3 regions of the Aciduricibacillus chroicocephali genome follow, and region 1 is predicted to be linked to each of the others. Evidence: predicted binding sites of a transcription regulator. Region 1 holds the regulator's gene; each other region holds the start of a gene.

Region 1 (5,809 bases):
ACAAAATAAAGAAGCAATTGAGATTCGAATTAAATAAATAGGTTTCATATAAGAGAAGTATTACAAAAAATGGAGAGAGAATGACATTATACCTCACCTTTTCCCTATAAATAAAAACAGATCAATGACTTACCGTCATGATCTGTTTTTTATTTTGATCAGAAATCGCTTTAAAGTGAGTTAAAAGCACACTGTGCAAAACAGCTCATGAACAGGGAGCTATTTAAATCTAAAATAATCCTGCATCTTCAGCAGCTTCAATACTATTCCTTGCAAAATCAAATGGATTCCCTACGTTTTCCCAATGCACATACATCAATCTCGGGTTATCAAATAACCAATGGTTGTGGAGTGCTGTAACAATAATCCCTCTCTCTCGGAGTTCAGAAAGAAAAGGATTAATCTCCCTTTGGAGAATAACGGTTTCTCCTAAGTTCAAGGTCTCACCGCATTGACTACTTTCAAATGATAGAGCAAATGGTAGAGCTAAAGGGGATTTTGTTGTTCTGTTTAAAATCTTCGCATCAATCTCTCGTAGTCTTGAAACCGCACATACACCATCAGTGGAAGATAAAATCAATCCTCCAATTATTTCAGCTAATCTTGCGCAATAACATGAATTCATTGTTTCACCTCCTTACACACTTATAAGATATGTAAGGCGTAAATGCTTGTTTAGGTGATAAAGCCAAATTTAAAAGAAATGATTTAATAGTTTATATAAATAGTGAAAAATCCATTGAGAAAATGCGGATTTACAATAGAGAAAGCTTTAAACTAATTTCTTCTATTTTAAATGCCTTTGTAAAATTTATGTAAAAGCCATATTAAACTCGAGTAATTTAATCGGCTTTGATGTATAATCTGAAAAAAATATATTGAGGGTGGGAAGAAGAATGTTTAGCAACATCGGGATGCCTGGAATGATCCTTATTCTCATTACAGGATTGATTGTTTTCGGACCGAGCAAACTACCCGAGATTGGGAAGGCACTTGGAGCTTCATTACACGAATTCAAGAAATCCGCCAACGAAATTATAAATGAAAATGATAATACTAATAAAAATGAACAGGCCTAGAAAAGGTGATTAGATGCAAATTGATAAAAGTAATTCAAGTGATCATAATAATGGCTTTGATAAATGGGATGGTATAATTGCCAGTGCTTTGGTAATTTCATTGGTTATCGGATTGATAGCTGTAGTAATTGCAATTTATGGAATGGCAGGGTGAAAGAGGAAAATCAGCAGAATGTTTTGTTGAATATACTCATAGATACAATAACAGTACATAAGTAAGAAGCAGACCAGCGAAATTTACGGTCTGCTTCTTTGTGAAAAAAAATTGTTGAATTTTGCCAGTTTTTGTATTAATATAAAATCAAATTTTGAGGGGGAAAATTACCTATGTTTAAAAAGATTTGTATGGCTGTCGTATCGTTAGGATTGCTTCTAAGTCTATCGTTTATATCAACAGATGTAGCAACAGCAAAAGCGAAATACTATCAGAATTGTACAGAGTTGAACAAAGATTATGCTGGCGGTGTCGCTAAGTCTTCTACAACTAAAAATAAAGGTGGAAAAACAAGATACAAACCATATGCTTCAAAATCTCTATATGAAACTAATAAAAACAAAGATCGTGATAAAGATGGAATTGCTTGTGAAAGATAATTCCTGTATTGAAAAGCGCATTTTTCTTATGAAAATGCGCTTTTTTATTTTATATAAATGATATTAATGCTCTATGCCATCCTGGGTGATCGTAACAATTTTTAAACGTCTACATAATTTGTGATGAGCGACTTTTAAAGATAATTGTGAGCGATTTAGAGGAGGCATATTAAATTGTGAAGATGGTGGATAGGAAATTCCTGTTAAACCATGAAGAGAAGTTGCCAGGCTGGGTTGTGGAGCAATATGAAGCTTGGAGAGAGATTGTGGAAAACAAGCAGTTTCCGTGTTATTTTGGCACACAGGCTGAAAAGCATGGGCATCTGCGCTATTGTTACGCAGAAAAAGAAGATTTGTCCTCTCTGCCGAAAGTCTTATCAGAATTTCTTATATTATCTAAGTCAAGTGAGAAGCGACATGCCTTGGTACTGTTTATCAAGCCATTGGAAAAGGAAATGTCTTTTGAATTTTATAAAAGGGTATTCTGGAGTATTTTAAATAACTTGCATGCAAGTGACCAAATGGAGTGGCCACATCAGTTCCCAAGAGATCCAGAAGATCCGGATTGGGAATTTGTATACAATGGAGAGCAAATCTTCGTGTCTGGTAATATGCCTGCCTATAAAAACAGAATAACAAGAAACATCGGTAAATGTCAGATAATGATATTTCAGCCGAGAAGAATTTTTAAAGGGATTGAATCACATACAAAAGCTGGTAAAAAAGCGAGCGAGTTTATTCGTAAACGTGCTGCCGCAATAGAAGATATGCCTCCACATCCTGATTTAGGTCAAATTGGAACAGATAAATTGGAATGGAGGCAATATATCATATCAGATGATAATGAAAAAGAAATAGGAAAGTGTCCTTTTCATCCAATTAAAACAGAGAGCAAATAATGTAAAACCCCTTCAAGCCAAAGAGCTCGAGGGGGCTAGTTTTTACATATTCGATTATAGAATGTTACTAAATCATCAAAAGGGTATTCTCCGAGGGCACAGTCGATAGCTAGTTTGATAAAACTTTCAAAGTCCTCGTCCTTATCAATCTCCTTCAGCAACTGTTTCTCAAAAGCCATGACCGTTTTACGTTGGGCAAGCATGGCTTCTTTTCTCTCATCACTTGGCGGGTCCATCGAGCGTATAACATTGTTGCGAATTGCCATGACATAATCCCAAATTTGGTCTCTTTCCACACGCAGCCTCCTTCAAAAACGAATCAGGAAATTGTTCGATATAGGCCGATTACTTTGCCTAGAATTGTAACATTGTTATAGATGAGCGGTTCCATTGTAGCATTCTCCGGCTGCAAACGAATATGCTCTTTTTCTTTGAAGAAGCGCTTTACTGTTGCTTCGTTCTCTTCAGTCATTGCTACAACGATGTCCCCATTATCGGCTGTATGTTGTTGTTTAACAATAACCATATCTCCGTCTAATATTCCGGCTTCAATCATGCTTTCTCCTTGAATGACAAGCACAAAAAGATGATCATCAGGCCCTGCCGTATTCTTTGGAAGAGGAATGAATTCATCTATATTTTCCACAGCCGTAATAGGTATACCAGCTGTTACCTTTCCAATAACAGGAGCATAACGCACTTCTTCTTTCGGTATGCCTGCTGTATCCGATATATCGAGAATCTCTATAGCACGTGGCTTTGTAGGATCACGGCGTATAAACCCCTTGCTCTCGATTCGAGACAGATGACCATGGACAGTTGAACTTGAAGCGAGGCCAACCGCCTGGGCAATTTCCCTTACAGAAGGCGGATAACCTTTCGTCCGTACTTCATCTTTTATGTAATCAAAAATCATTTGCTGTCGTTTAGAAAGCTTTGTCATGTCGCTATCACCTCTTGAATAAGTCTTGTTAGTAACAGTCTATCATTTACACATAACAAAAGCAAACATTCGTTCTAAAAAGACCTTGACAAGACCGTACGTTCTGTTTATTATCGGGTTAGACACAAAGGAACATTCGTTCTAAAAATGGAGGAGATGTTACTCATGTTCAGCAAAATTGACAAGACAGATGCATTCTATCTCGCAACTTTTGGATTTTCTCTTATTCTGCTATACTTGTTCTTAATTATTAGCTGATTCGGTATGAAGGAGAGCATCATGAGAGCAATCATATATTGCAGGGTTAGCACAACGAAAGATACACAGGAAACATCTCTATTAAGACAAAAAGAAGAACTGAAAGTACTTGCTGACAGGCATGGAATGTCTATTGTCTCATTAATTGAAGAGCAGGAAAGTGGCTATGAAATTGAGCGGGAAGGCCTCTTTACGATGCTTGATGCATTTTCAGCAGGGGAGGCAGACTGCCTATTAATACAGGATGAAACTAGGCTTGGACGGGGAAATGCAAAGATTGCTCTGTTTCATCAGTTGAATAAAATGAAAATTCCTGTCTATACTGCAGTTCATGATGGTGAACTGGAATTATCTGAATCAGACTCTATGGTCCTTCAAATCGTTGGGATTGTGGAGGAATATCAACGCAAAATTCACAATATGAAAATTAGACGAGGAATGCGTAAAGCAGTTGAAAACGGTTATGATCCAAGTCGTAATTTAAAAAACCGGGATTTATCCCCTGGTAGGGAGCGAATTGATTTTCCTGTTGAGGAAGTTGCCCGGATGCGTGCAACTAAGATGACATTTGAGGAAATAGCCTCTGTTCTGAATGGCCTGGGGTACAACGTTTCCAAAGCAACAGTGCATAGACGATATCAGGAGTATAAAAGAATTGAAACCGGCCACTTGAAAGAGTAAAATATAACTATAGGCAATAGTAGGCCTATGCTTTCTTATTTTTCTGCAAGGAGGCGGTAAAATTTGATTACAAAACAAAAACTCGCTCGTATAAATGAGCTTTCAAAGAAGGCAAAATCAACTGGTCTAACAGAAGAGGAAAAAGCCGAACAGAAACAACTTCGTCAAGAATATTTAAAAAACGTACGTGAGTCGTTTACGAATCAGCTGAGTACGATGACAGTTATCGATCCAGCGGGCAATGACGTCACTCCTGCAAAGGTTAAAGAATTACAGGAACGCCGAAAAAAACATTAATCGATTAAGAATGCCTGTCGCTCTTGTGAACAGGCATTTTTCATTATAGAATAGGATTATAAGAAAACAGGAGGCAAACACATGTCAGCAACTATTGAGCAATTATCGATTAATACGATTCGCACACTTTCTATTGATGCGATTGAGAAGGCAAATTCAGGCCATCCAGGTCTGCCAATGGGTGCAGCACCGATGGCCTATACACTTTGGACTGACTTCATGAACCACAACCCAAAAAACTCTAAGTGGTTCGATCGTGACCGTTTTATCCTATCAGCGGGTCATGGTTCAATGCTGCTATATTCACTCCTGCATTTGTCCGGATACGGTGTATCTCTTGATGATTTGAAAAACTTCCGTCAGTGGGATTCCAAAACACCTGGGCATCCGGAAGTTCATCATACTGATGGTGTTGAAGCAACTACCGGGCCACTTGGCCAGGGAATTGCTATGGCAGTTGGTATGGCGATGGCTGAAGCGCATCTTGGTGCAAAATATAATAAAGAGAATTTCAATATTGTGGACCACTATACATATGCATTAGTAAGTGACGGAGATCTCATGGAAGGAATCTCTCATGAGACTGCTTCCCTTGCAGGACATCTTGGCCTCGGCAAACTTATCGCATTGTATGACTCAAACGACATTTCACTGGATGGAGACCTTAATCGTTCATTCTCTGATGAAACTGAAGATCGTTTTAAGGCTTATGGATGGCAAGTTATCCGGGTTGAAGACGGGAATGATATCGATGCGATCCGTTCTGCGATTAAAGAAGCAAAAGCAAATACGACACAACCAACTTTGATTGAAATCAAAACGATTATCGGCTATGGTTCGCCTAATAAATCTGCTTCTGCTACAAGTCATGGTGCTCCATTAGGAACTGATGAAGTACTTCTAACAAAAGAATACTACAAATGGTCGCATGGAGAATTTGAAGTGCCGCAAGAGGTTTATGACGATTTTGCAAACAAAATCGCAACACCTGGTGCTAAAGCTGATAATGAGTGGAATGAACTATTTGCTACTTATAAGGAGGCCTTCCCAGAGCTAGC
Region 2 (5,809 bases), 170 kb from region 1:
CGCAGCAGAGAACTTTGCGCCGGCATCGAGCATCTGCAGTTCAGCCAGTGTGAAATCTTGCACATATCCTCTGCCGTTCGTCGTTCGATTCACTGTTTCATCATGAATGAGCACCGGAATGCCATCTTTCGTCAGATGCAAATCTGTCTCGATTGCGTCAGCACCCATTTCCCAGGCGAGTTGGAATGCCGGCAGCGTATTCTCCGGGGCAAAATTGCTTGCTCCGCGATGTGCAATGATGCTCGGTCTCATGAATATCACCTCGTTATTTATTCTGTTGGAAATGATCGCAAAAGTCAATTTGAAAGGGGAGAGAGAAAGCCTTTAGAGCTTTCTTGAAAACAGATGAACAAATCGATTACAGGAAAGAAAATTATTATTACGGGTGCTTCAGGCGGTTTGGGTGCACAGTTTGCAATGGAGATTGCAAAAGCTGGCGGCATTCCAATTTTGATTGCGAGATCTTTGGACAAGCTTGAGGCTGTCCGCCGGCAAATTGCCGAAACGACTGGCATTGAAGCATTCGTCTATTCGGCAGACTTGCTGGATGAAGCAGCGCTTTCCGGAACATTTGAAACGATTCTTGAAAAGCATGAGCGAATTGATGCTCTTATTAATAACGCTGGGGTCGGAAAGTTCGATGCTGTTCTTGATATGGATTGGTCTGATCTTGACCGTATGTTCCGCCTCAACGTCTTTGCGATGATACGGACAATTCAATATATGCTGCCCCATTTTCGTAAGAACAGCAGCGGACATATTGTCAATATCATTTCACAAGCCGGAAAGATCGCTACACCAAAATCTGCTGGTTATTGTGCTTCCAAGCATGCGATGATCGGCTATTCCAATGTACTGCGCCAGGAAGCAAGGGAAATGGGTGTCCAGGTGACAACCGTGAATGTAGGACCCGTGCGTACAGACTTTTTTGATAAAGCCGACCCAGAAGGAAGTTATGCGAAAAGCGTTGAGCGCTATATGCTGAACCCGGCTGATGTAGCCGTCAAGGTCGCCGGTCTGCTATTCACAAGCAGAAGGGAGCTCAATATGCCGTGGTGGATGGAATTCGGAAGCAAGATGTACCAGCTCATCCCGGGCTTGATGGAGAAAGTGTTGAAGAGCCAATTTAATAAGAAATAGAAAACATCTACAAGTGTTCTGGCAGTAAATCAATTTCTGCACCGATGATGTCAGAAAGAGGAATGGATTCCTTTTGGTTGTCCGCACCTTGCAGGCGCAGCTTCCCTGCAAGTCTGTCAATCTGCTTGACGTTGCCGCTAAGAGAGAAATTTCCTTCAGGACTGTACAGATGCAGTCTAATTGGGACATCTGTTTCATACGCCAGGCGGATTTGAATGTCAATCAGCAGCTGTTCCTGTTCATCGAGTTCTAGTTTTCTTACATGTTTCCTCTGTTTATGGAGTGAATTGAGTGCTGCCCGATGTTCCGGCAGCATCATCCGGCTTGACTCCCAAATTAGATTATGGCCGTGTGATAATTTGTTTGGCCGCATGGATATGCCCCCTTCCAATTATTTATAATGACCTCCGATTTTTGCGGCTCGCTCATGCACTTGTCCGGCAGCAGCAAGGGAAGAGGCACGGAACATCGCCGTCGGTCCGTATTTGTCACGTACTGCGTCCATCGCCTCGTTAAGCCTCTCTTTTTGTAGCGTCGGTTCAAACAAGTTCAGTTGGATTGTCGCCGCATCAGACAGCTGGGAAAGAGAGATTCCAGCACTGCGGATCGGTAAACCATCCCAATGTTTTTCAAAGAGAGGGAGGATAGCGCGATACAGGTCAAGACCGGAGCTCGTCGCTGATAGCATGCGGATTTGTCGATGAAAGCCAGACCGTCCATGATATTCTGTGCCTCCGATTGTGAGTGAGGCAGTTTGCCCGATATAACCTTGTCGGCGTGCGCGGCGGGCGACTTCTTCGCTCAATTCGAGCAGAATGACGCGGATTTCTTCGGCTGTTTCGTAATCGCGGGGCAAAGTCATCCGATGCCCAATCGCTTTTTGATGTTGCTCGTGAGTATCCGGACTTACTGGAGACAAGTCAATACCATTGGCGAATCTCCAAAGCACCTCGCCATTGATGCCCCAGCGTTTCCTGAGGCGATCAACAGGAAATTCAGCGAGTTGTCCAATCGTTCGAATGCCAATCCGGTTTAAATGCTGTTTCATTCTGCTTCCGACGCCAAACAGTTTGCTGACGGGAAGCGGCCACATTTTCTCCCGGAAATTATCATCGCTAAGCCTGGCAATGCCGCTTTTATTCTTTTTCGCAAAAGCATCACATGCCATCTTTGCGAGCACTTTATTTGGGGCAATCCCGACACGGGCAAAAATGCCGGTTTGTTCAAGAATCTCCTGTTGCATCTGACGGGCGATGAGAGCAGGATCTCCGAACAATCCGGTGCTGCCGGTCACATCAATAAACTGTTCATCGATGGAAAATACTTCGACTTTATCACTATACCGTTCAAGGATTGATGTAATCAGGCAGGAAACATCGATATAAAGCTGCATGCGAGGACGGACAATGACGGCTTCCGGACATTTGCGCCGCGCCTGCCAGAGCGGTTCAGTCGTCTCAATACCGTATTTCTTGGCAAGCGGGCATGCTGCGAGAATGATGCCGCTCCGTTTTTCCGGGTCTCCTGAAACGATTACCGGTTTGTTCGCCCACTCAGGGTGACTCGCTTTTTCAACTGAAGCATAGAAGGACTGCATATCTGCCATCAAAATCGTTTGTTTCATATCTGTTTCCCTCCTTCCTATAAAGGAACATTTGTTCTATACCCTATATTAGCTCATTTCATCGTTAAAATACATGGGAATAATTGTGGGACAAAAGGAAAACCGCTCCAGTGCAGTTGCTCTGGAGCGGCGGTCTCGCCTTAACGATGCTGTTCATAGCGCAGCGGTTTTGTAATTTTTTGAAGTTCAGCGAGCTGGGTCTTTCCTAAAGGAGCAGAGGGAAGGGCACTTGTATTCTGTTCAAGCTGTTCGATTGAACTTGCGCCAAATACGGCAGTAGCGACAGCCGGATGGCTTAGAACATAGGAAAAAGAAAAGCTGTTCATCGGCTGTTGTGCTAGCTCTGCAATAGAAGGGAGAATGCTATCAAGCTCCTCCGGCATATAGCCGAGGTAGCCATTGGTACCTTTTCTTGCCAGCTGGTGTTTCCAATCATTGCTGAGCAGACCTCCCGCAAGCGGGCCTCGAGCTAGAACACTAATGTTTTTCTCCTGCAGCAAGTCAAGAATCTCTTCTTCAGGCCGGCGGTCAAGCATACTGTATTGCATCATAACACCATCTATAGTGCTTCGCTTTACGTATTCACGAATGACATTTGGGCGGATGGAAGAAATTCCATAAGAACGGATCAGACCTTCTTTTTTTAGTGTTTCAAAAGCATCAATCGACTCATCAAGCGGGTCGTCAATTGTTCCGCCATGCAGCATATAGAAGTCAAGATAGTCAGTCTGAAGCCGCTTCAAGCTCGCTTTCAGTCCCGTAATGATATGTTCATGTGAAGGGTTCCACCTGTATGAACCGTCCCCTTTGCTGAAATCATTGCCGACCTTTGAAGTGAGGACTACCTGTTGTCGCTTGTTTTTGATTGCTTTTCCGAGAATCTCTTCGTTTTTTCCAAAATCATATAAATCAGCTGTGTCGAAGTGGTTGATTCCTCTATCAAGCGCTGCATCAATAATGCGGAAAGCCTGTTTTGCATCTGTCCCTAGAGACATGCAGCCGAGAGAAAGTTCTGATGTGAAAATCCCGGATTTACCAAGTTCGTTTTTCTTCAATCGTTTCGCCTCCATGAAAAGTGGATACAATCATTGTAGAAAGAAGAGGTGCGGGAATTCAACAGATTTACATTGTGAAAATCAATCCTTATACTAAAAACAAAGATGCGGGAGGACAAATAAATGAAGAAATTTGAAGAAAAAACATTGAACACAAAGGAAATCTACAATGGCAAAATCATCCGTCTGCAAGTAGATGAGGTTGAACTGCCTGATGGCAAAATTTCTAAACGCGAAATCGTCAAACATCAAGGCGCGGTCGCTATTATTCCGGTTACAGATGAAGGAAAGATTATCATGGTGGAGCAATTCCGGAAGCCGCTTGAAAAATCCATTATCGAAATCCCGGCCGGAAAACTTGAAGCGGGAGAATCTCCGGATGTGACGGCGATCAGAGAGCTTGAAGAAGAGACAGGATACACGACAAAGCGGGAGAATCTCGTTTTCGTAGATTCATTCTATACTTCTCCCGGGTTCGCAGACGAAATTATGTACATTTATTTTACAGATAAGCTTGAAAAACTTGAGGAGCCGGTTGAAGTAGATGATGATGAATTTCTTGAACTGGTCGAAATGAACCTTGAAGAAGCATTTGAGGCAATGAAAGAACAGCGCATTCACGATGCCAAGACGAATTACGCGATGATGTACTTGAAAGCATCAGGGCGGCTTTCAAATGCTTAAGAACTATTTTGCCGATTTGCACATTCATATTGGAAGAGATATGTACGGCAAGCCGGTGAAAATAACTGGAGCAAAATCGCTAACTCTTACAAATGTGCTCAAGGAAGCGAGCCGCCGCAAAGGGATTGAGCTGATCGGTGTAATCGATTGTCATGCACCTGCAGTTCAGGAGGAAATTAAGCAGCTTATGGAATCAGGAGAGGCACAAGAACTGGCTGATGGCGGTATCAGATTTGAAAATGTAACGCTTATTCCCGGAGCGGAGATCGAAGTGTATGATGAATATGCAAAAGGACCGATTCATGTGCTCTGCTTCTTCCCGTCGTTGGAGCGTATAGGCCAATTTTCCGAATGGCTTGTAGGGAAGATGAAAAATATTACACTCAGTTCCCAGCGGTATTATGGAACGGGCAAGGAACTTCAGTATAAGACAAAGGAATTGTCAGGACTGTTTCTAATTGCGCACGCATTCACGCCATTCAAAAGTCTTTACGGCAAAGGTGTTGCACAATCACTTGAAGAGGTATTTGATCCCGATCTTGTTGACGGTGTGGAGCTCGGCCTCAGTTCAGACACAACGATGGCCGATGCGATTGAGGAGCTGCAGAGTTATACATTCGTGACGAACTCAGATGCCCATTCATTGGCGAAAATCGGCCGAGAATACCAGAGTATCCTTATGAAAGAGCCATCCTTCAAGGAGTTGGAGCTGGCTCTCCATGAAGTGGAAGGGCGCCATGTATCGGAGAACTACGGCATGAATCCGCTTCTCGGGAAATATTATAGGACAGTGTGTGCAGACTGCTTCACAGAAGCTCCTCCAGGGACGGCAGTTTGCCCATCCTGTGGTTCGAAAAAAATTGTTAAAGGCGTGCGTGACCGGATTGAAGAGCTGGCAACAGAGCATCCAAGAGTGCGCAAACGTCCACCATACAAGCATCAAGTGCCGCTTGAATATTTGCCGAAGCTTGGTCCGAAAACTTTCGAAAAGCTGCTCAGTCGTTTTGGGACAGAGATGGAAGTTATTCATCGTGCTTCACTGGAAGGTCTGAAAGAGACTGTCCCAGACCCGCTTGCGGAAGCAATCATTCGCAATCGCCGCGGTGAAGCGGATGTTCAAGCCGGAGGCGGAGGCAAATACGGAAAAATCAATCCATAGAGAAAAAAGATAGAGTTCATGTCATGTTTCAAAGAACCCCTTCATAGAGTTGATAGTATCCATTATCAAACAATTGCGGGGGTTTCTCATGAATACAAAAACACGCATTGCCGGACATTTGAAAGAGCATGCCACAATCTATATTTT
Region 3 (5,809 bases), 360 kb from region 1:
ATGGAAATAGAGTACACCTGCAGGGGAAGCTTTGAGTCCAAGCCACGCTTCTGAAGATTGCAGTACGACATCAAGGTAAGCGAGCATCTGCAATGCCAAACCGTAATACACTTCGGTCAAGTTCAATTTCTTGGAGCTGGATTTATAATCAATGATGCGCAAATAAAGGTCGTTTCCAGAAATCGACTTATCTACCCTGTCAATGCGCCCACGCAAAATGAGCTCATAACCATTTGGCAACTGCATTGTGAGTGGCGGCAATTCTTCTTTCTCCCCAAAACCGACCTCAAGCCCTACCGGGGAAAACCCGCTCATCCTAGCCTGTTCACTAAGTACATAAGCCGCTCGAGCAATGACTTCTTTCAATTTGTGTTGAATATATTCATAGCGCTTCGAACTGTGTAAAATCTGGTGCTGAAGTATGGGAGCAAGACTTTTGACAGCTTTGTTCGCATAATTTCCAGCATCCGTTTTTGTAAGCTGTGAAAAGTCCTTGCCTTCTCCTTGAACCCATTCGGCAATCTTCTTGAGTGCCTCATGGAAAAGCTGCCCAATATCAGGTGCATCAAGCTTATACGTACGCCGCTCCTGCAGTCCAAGACCATACTGGGCAAAATGCTGGTAGGAACAGCGATGGTACATTTCAAGCCGGGACACACTTGCTTTTAAGCGTTTTGGATAAAGCTGTTGTACCGTTTCCTCCGCAAGATCTGTCGGCAAGTTATCATAATGCAAACTTTGTAAAATTGCATACGTTGTACTGTATTTCGGTGTATTTTCAATGTACCAATTAAGAACGTCCAACCAAATATTCTTCACTGGATAGTTCCTTTGTTTCCTCGCCAGCTGTGCAGTCAATGCTGCTCTTGTTTTGACAGGTGTTGTAATAAATCTCTCGGCATCATACAGTTCGTCGGGATCCTGCAGCAATATGCGCTCACTGCATGAAGGGAATAAACCTTCCAGGCGTCTTATAAGCTGTGAAGGCATCTTCGCCTTTCCTTCTTCATCGCTCAGCGGATAACTCACCCATAACCCTTCATGTGCAGAAGTGAATGCCAAATAGATATAAAACCAATCATCAAGAAGCTTGCGCCTGCTCGTTTCAGCGAGTCGAACACCACGTTTCAAGAGCAATTCACGCTCATCTTCACTAATCATCCCATCTGATGGCGGCTTCATTGGCCATGCTCCTTCATTAACGCCTAGCAGGAATGCATGCGATTTGCCGTTTATACGTGAACGATCGATTGTTCCGACAATGACCTGGTCCAAGCTTGGCGGCACGTGAGCAAATTTGAGAGACTCAAGACCTGCATCCAGTGTTTCACGGAAAGCCTTCAAAGAAATGGTTTCTTTGGCACCGAGCTCATCCATTTCATCAAACAGCTGAACCATGGCATCCCATACTTGATCCTGTTCACGGGCACGTTCAATTTCTCCATGATCATCATAATAGGTGCGCCACTTCTCCAACTGTTCCGGCACCTTAAGCCGCTCCAACAAGAAATAAACCGCTTCTGACTTTTCCCGGATCGTTTCAGCTTTCCTGATTTCTTCATCAAAATTACCAAGTGCAGCTGTGACTTGCCGTCGAAGCATATTGATCCGTTTCTGCATTTGTAATTCCTCATCTGTCTGTGCAGCCTCGTCGAAGCCGCGGAAACGCTGGAACTTCCAGTCACGCTTTGCTGACCACTGATCTCTGCTTCGAATACCGTATTCAAGGACGTAATTTTCCAACTCATCAATCGCGTCTTCATTTAATGGAAACTCTCCATCCCCCTCGGGAATGAAGCCTGTTTTCAACACCCTGAAAACTGCATCATGGCGCCAATTGTTCTCAACCATCTCAAGGGCAGAACGAATCAGTTCAATAAGCACATGATGGAGCATCGGTTTCTTTTCATCTATAAAAACAGGAATCCCATAATCATCAAAAATTGTATGAATGAGATCATGGTATGTGTCAGGCTCACGCATATAGATAACAATGTCTTTAAAGCGGCAATGCTTGTCACGAACAAGGTTCAGGATTTCCTGTGCCATCCCCTCCACTTCAGCACGCGGATGTACAGCTTCTGCAATTCTTATTGGAGCCTCTCCTCTATATTCAGGGAAAGGACGAGAATCAAAATTACGCTCTAAATGGAGAAATGCTGAGCTGTTGGCAAATTTCATATCTTTGCCATCCAAAATAACTGACGTCTCCTCACCAATCCCGTTCACTCCAGCTAGCTGCTTAAACTGCCAATAAGTTTCTTTTGTTTTAAAAAACAAATCAAGCTCAGACATCTCATTTTCTTCATAAAGATGCTCTGGGTCAGCCGTCAGCGCAATTGTGACACATTCACATTTATTCATAAGAGCTTCGACTACAGCCATTTCCTTCGGTGCGAATTGATAAAAGCCGTCCAAATAGATTTCTGCATCACGGAAAAATGAAGTTGTCCCAATTCTATCTCTTAACATATCTAGCTGGTCTTCTCCGTCCATATACTTGCCAGCAAGAGCCTTTGCAAGGTGCTCATATATGTAGGTGAGGTCGCCTAGTTTCTTCTGAAGAGAAATTTCTCTTGGTGTCTTATGCGTGAACTGGTCGATGTCCGTAATTTGCTCTTCCAGCATGCCTGGTGTAATATCATACCGTTTGAATTCGGTAATCATCCCTTCCAGCTGCTCCAGGAAACCTTGTTTTTCTATTGCCTTTTGGAAGACATTCCAGCCATCATCCTTTTCATCGATAATTTTTCTGAGCATCATCCGAATTCCGACAGGACTGATAAATTGCCTCGTCCCACCTCCTGTCTCCTGAAGCACACGCCATGCCAGACGGGAAAAGCTTACTACCTGAGCTCTAATACTGCCACCCAGTTCCGGGTCGCCGAACAGCTCTTGCTCCTGCTGGAATGTCATCTGTTCAGGGACAACATAAAAAATGGGTGGTCCCTGAGGGTTTTCAATCAGCTTTTGTTTAATTTCCTCAATAATATGCTCACTCTGCCCCGCTCCTGAACGACCAAGTACAAATCGAATGCCCATTTGAATCCCTCCCACTTAAAATCTCTATCTCATTTTAGTAAATGACTGCCTCTCCGGTACTTCCACAAATTCAGCCGAAAGCCAAATCAAACATTTGTTCTCATTGTACCATAAATTTAGAGAATGAAAATCGAACATATCCCATTAATTCATTCCCCCATAAGATACCAAAAAGGAGAGAAAAATGCTTCAAAATGTCGACAACAAATATTGTCCCTCTATTTTCTGAATCAGTGTTAGCAACTAAAAAATCCCGCTATTTTCTCATTTCCATAGAGAAAATAGCGGGATTATTGCTGATTGCCATACATTCGACGGTTTTTTGGATTCAGTCCAGTGTCTATTCACCTTGCCAACAATCTGTTCCTTCTCAACAAATCCAAATGCTCTTGAATCATAACTGTCCGGCCGGTTATCACCCATTACAAAGACTGCGTTTGGCGGTACAGTCTGCTTACCCGTCTTTTCTTTAAGTGTGAAATCCTCTGTGTATTGGCCAATCTGGTCATGAATCCGGTTCTTCAGGAAAGGCTCCTCAATCTGCTTGCCATCCACGAAAAGACTGTCATCACGAAATTCAATCGTTTCACCAGGAAGCGCAATGATTCGCTTTACAAAGTCCTCATTCTCATTCGCATGAAAAACGATGACATCAAAACGTTTTGCTTCGTGCAGATTATACGCAATCCGGTTAACCTCAAGCGTATTGCCATCATCAAAAGATGGTTCCATTGATTTCCCATCCACGATGTAATTTACAAAGAGAACGGCATGAACCATCATGCCTAGCATAATAGCGACCAACATGAGTGGAATAAGCCGGAGCAGTCGGTTTCTCATAGCTGTCTCCTCCAGGTCTTTTCTTTACTCATATTTTTCCCGAAAAAACCTCTTTTAATCACACTCTGTAAATTGGTGCTACATTTTGTTCCGGCGTTGCAGCCGCTTCTCAATCAATTTTCCAAACATCCAGAACAGAACTATACAGATGCCGACCACAATGGTCTTCACAGGATTCTCAGCAAACGAGAAAATGCTCGACCCAACGTAGGCAATAGAGAAAATCATAACCGACTTACCTAATAAGACAGCTAGAATGAATTGCTGAGTGCTGACCCGACTTAATCCGGCAACAATATTAATAATGGAAGACGGTGAGAATGGAAAGCATAAGAGCAGAAATAAAGGTCCAAAACCGTGGCGATCCACCCACTCTGTCACTTTATGGACCTGCTTATGATCCGCAATTTTTCGGACCCACTTCTTCCTGCCGAGTCTGCGAACAATAAGAAATACGAGGATTGATCCTAGGCTTGAACCAGCCCAGGAGAGAATGAACCCTTTCAGTAGACCATATGCTGCCGCATTCGCAAAGACAAATACGATGAGAGGCAGAAATGGTAAAAATGCTTCTGCAAATGGAAGAAGCAATCCTGGTAAAGGACCGAGGTTTTCATATTGATTCAGCAGATATTTTACTTGCTCCTCATACTGGCCTGAATCTTTTAAATTCTGTGTAAGAATGACAAAGGTTGCTTCATGCATGTGAGTCAGTTCTCCTTCAATTCGAACATTTGCCGCATACCCTATAGTATAAACCTTTTTACAGGAAAGAATATGCATAGACCCTTTCTTTCCCGAAAAAATTCCATTGCATTCATAACAAAAATCGGGCATCATAAAATAGAACAAACGTTCTTCATCTGAAGGAGTGTGTTTTAATGCGTTATTTAAAAGAAGATGAATTCAACCTTGCTTCACGCTTTCTATTCCTGTCAATGGCTATTACGGTTCTCGAACAGGACATGAAACATTTTGCGAATGGAGCATTTAAAATCAAAGAACCTTATCTTGATTTCATTGAAAAATTACTTGTTAAAGCAAAAAAAGAGAGGCGCGAACTAAGGAAATCGATGCATGAGAGGAAAATACGAGTATCGAGACTAAGTCAGAACGAGTCATTCTCATCTTATATGTTCATTTCAGGACGTAAAGAAGAACAGCGCAACTATTTCAATCCTGCAATCAGAAAACAGGTTGAAGCAATTATGAGAGAGCTTATATTACCGGGAGCCGTTCCGACGTCCCAAAAGAGCGTGGCAGACCTTGCAGGCGTTTATCAAGCAAATAGCGAAAATGAGCCGTTCGCTGCACCTGATTCATGATGGACCCTTGTGAAGCCTCAACGACGATACTCGTACCATTTTTGAAAGTAATCTCAGTATTTTGGTTAGGAAGAGAATGAAGTGTCTCAATATGTGAATGTGCGATCCAGGAACAGAGCGCGTTTGATGGAGAGGCTGTCGGGAAAAAATACATACCGCTTGCCGGATCGATTGAGATTGGAGCTTTGTGTGTGATGCCACAAATACTTCTCGTCCCTTCTTGGCGGCCTTTAAGACTCGCACCGAAGTAAGAACAGCTCTGATCAATAATATTCGTTGGCGTTCGGGAAACGACATATTCAGCATCCTGTTCAAGAACATATGCAGTCGTTCTGCCCTTCTCATCTTTTCTTGAAAGAATAGCAAGTGTAAGAGGATTTACTTCGTAGCTTGTTGCGTAGAGGTGATTTGTCAAATTGATTACATCCTTCCAAATATTAAAGTGGAAAGAAAGGGTCATCTTCAATCTAGCAAATTACCTTGTTTCCGAAAAGGCTGAATAGGCAAATATTTGTTCTTAAAAATGACAAAAAGGAAAAAGAGGGGGTTTGTCCCCCTCAAAATCAGTAAATTAGATTAATCAATTCTTCTTTTGTAATTTT

The links. Region 1 encodes LexA, which represses DNA repair genes until DNA is damaged. Its sites were predicted from a motif close to CGAACATATGTTCG; they were not measured.
Region 2: a site for LexA is predicted at 2,789-2,802, ahead of QR721_RS07485 (DNA polymerase IV). Genes of this name have one in related genera too.
Region 3: a site for LexA is predicted at 3,130-3,143, ahead of addB (helicase-exonuclease AddAB subunit AddB). Genes of this name have one in related genera too.

Annotation. Positions count from the first base shown of each region.
Region 1 is NZ_CP129113.1:1,260,717-1,266,525, forward strand. It holds gene QR721_RS06560 (hypothetical protein) at 1-37, shown strand, start outside; gene QR721_RS06565 (DUF1259 domain-containing protein) at 230-625, opposite strand; gene QR721_RS06570 (twin-arginine translocase TatA/TatE family subunit) at 897-1,079, shown strand; gene QR721_RS06575 (hypothetical protein) at 1,093-1,233, shown strand; gene QR721_RS06580 (excalibur calcium-binding domain-containing protein) at 1,407-1,673, shown strand; gene QR721_RS06585 (YqcI/YcgG family protein) at 1,856-2,572, shown strand; gene QR721_RS06590 (YnfE family protein) at 2,608-2,868, opposite strand; gene lexA (transcriptional repressor LexA) at 2,892-3,515, opposite strand; gene QR721_RS06600 (YneB family resolvase-like protein) at 3,795-4,454, shown strand; gene QR721_RS06605 (DUF896 domain-containing protein) at 4,518-4,751, shown strand; gene tkt (transketolase) at 4,833-5,809, shown strand, end outside.
Region 2 is NZ_CP129113.1:1,426,659-1,432,467, reverse strand. It holds gene QR721_RS07500 (glycerophosphodiester phosphodiesterase) at 1-252, opposite strand, end outside; gene QR721_RS07495 (SDR family NAD(P)-dependent oxidoreductase) at 346-1,140, shown strand; gene QR721_RS07490 (YolD-like family protein) at 1,148-1,513, opposite strand; gene QR721_RS07485 (DNA polymerase IV) at 1,532-2,764, opposite strand; gene QR721_RS07480 (aldo/keto reductase) at 2,905-3,819, opposite strand; gene QR721_RS07475 (NUDIX domain-containing protein) at 3,943-4,503, shown strand; gene QR721_RS07470 (endonuclease Q family protein) at 4,496-5,662, shown strand; gene spoIIM (stage II sporulation protein M) at 5,751-5,809, shown strand, end outside.
Region 3 is NZ_CP129113.1:904,949-910,757, reverse strand. It holds gene addB (helicase-exonuclease AddAB subunit AddB) at 1-3,042, opposite strand, end outside; gene lepB (signal peptidase I) at 3,307-3,882, opposite strand; gene QR721_RS04755 (TVP38/TMEM64 family protein) at 3,961-4,587, opposite strand; gene QR721_RS04750 (YhjD family protein) at 4,764-5,207, shown strand; gene QR721_RS04745 (competence protein ComK) at 5,101-5,622, opposite strand; gene lplA (lipoate--protein ligase) at 5,771-5,809, opposite strand, start outside.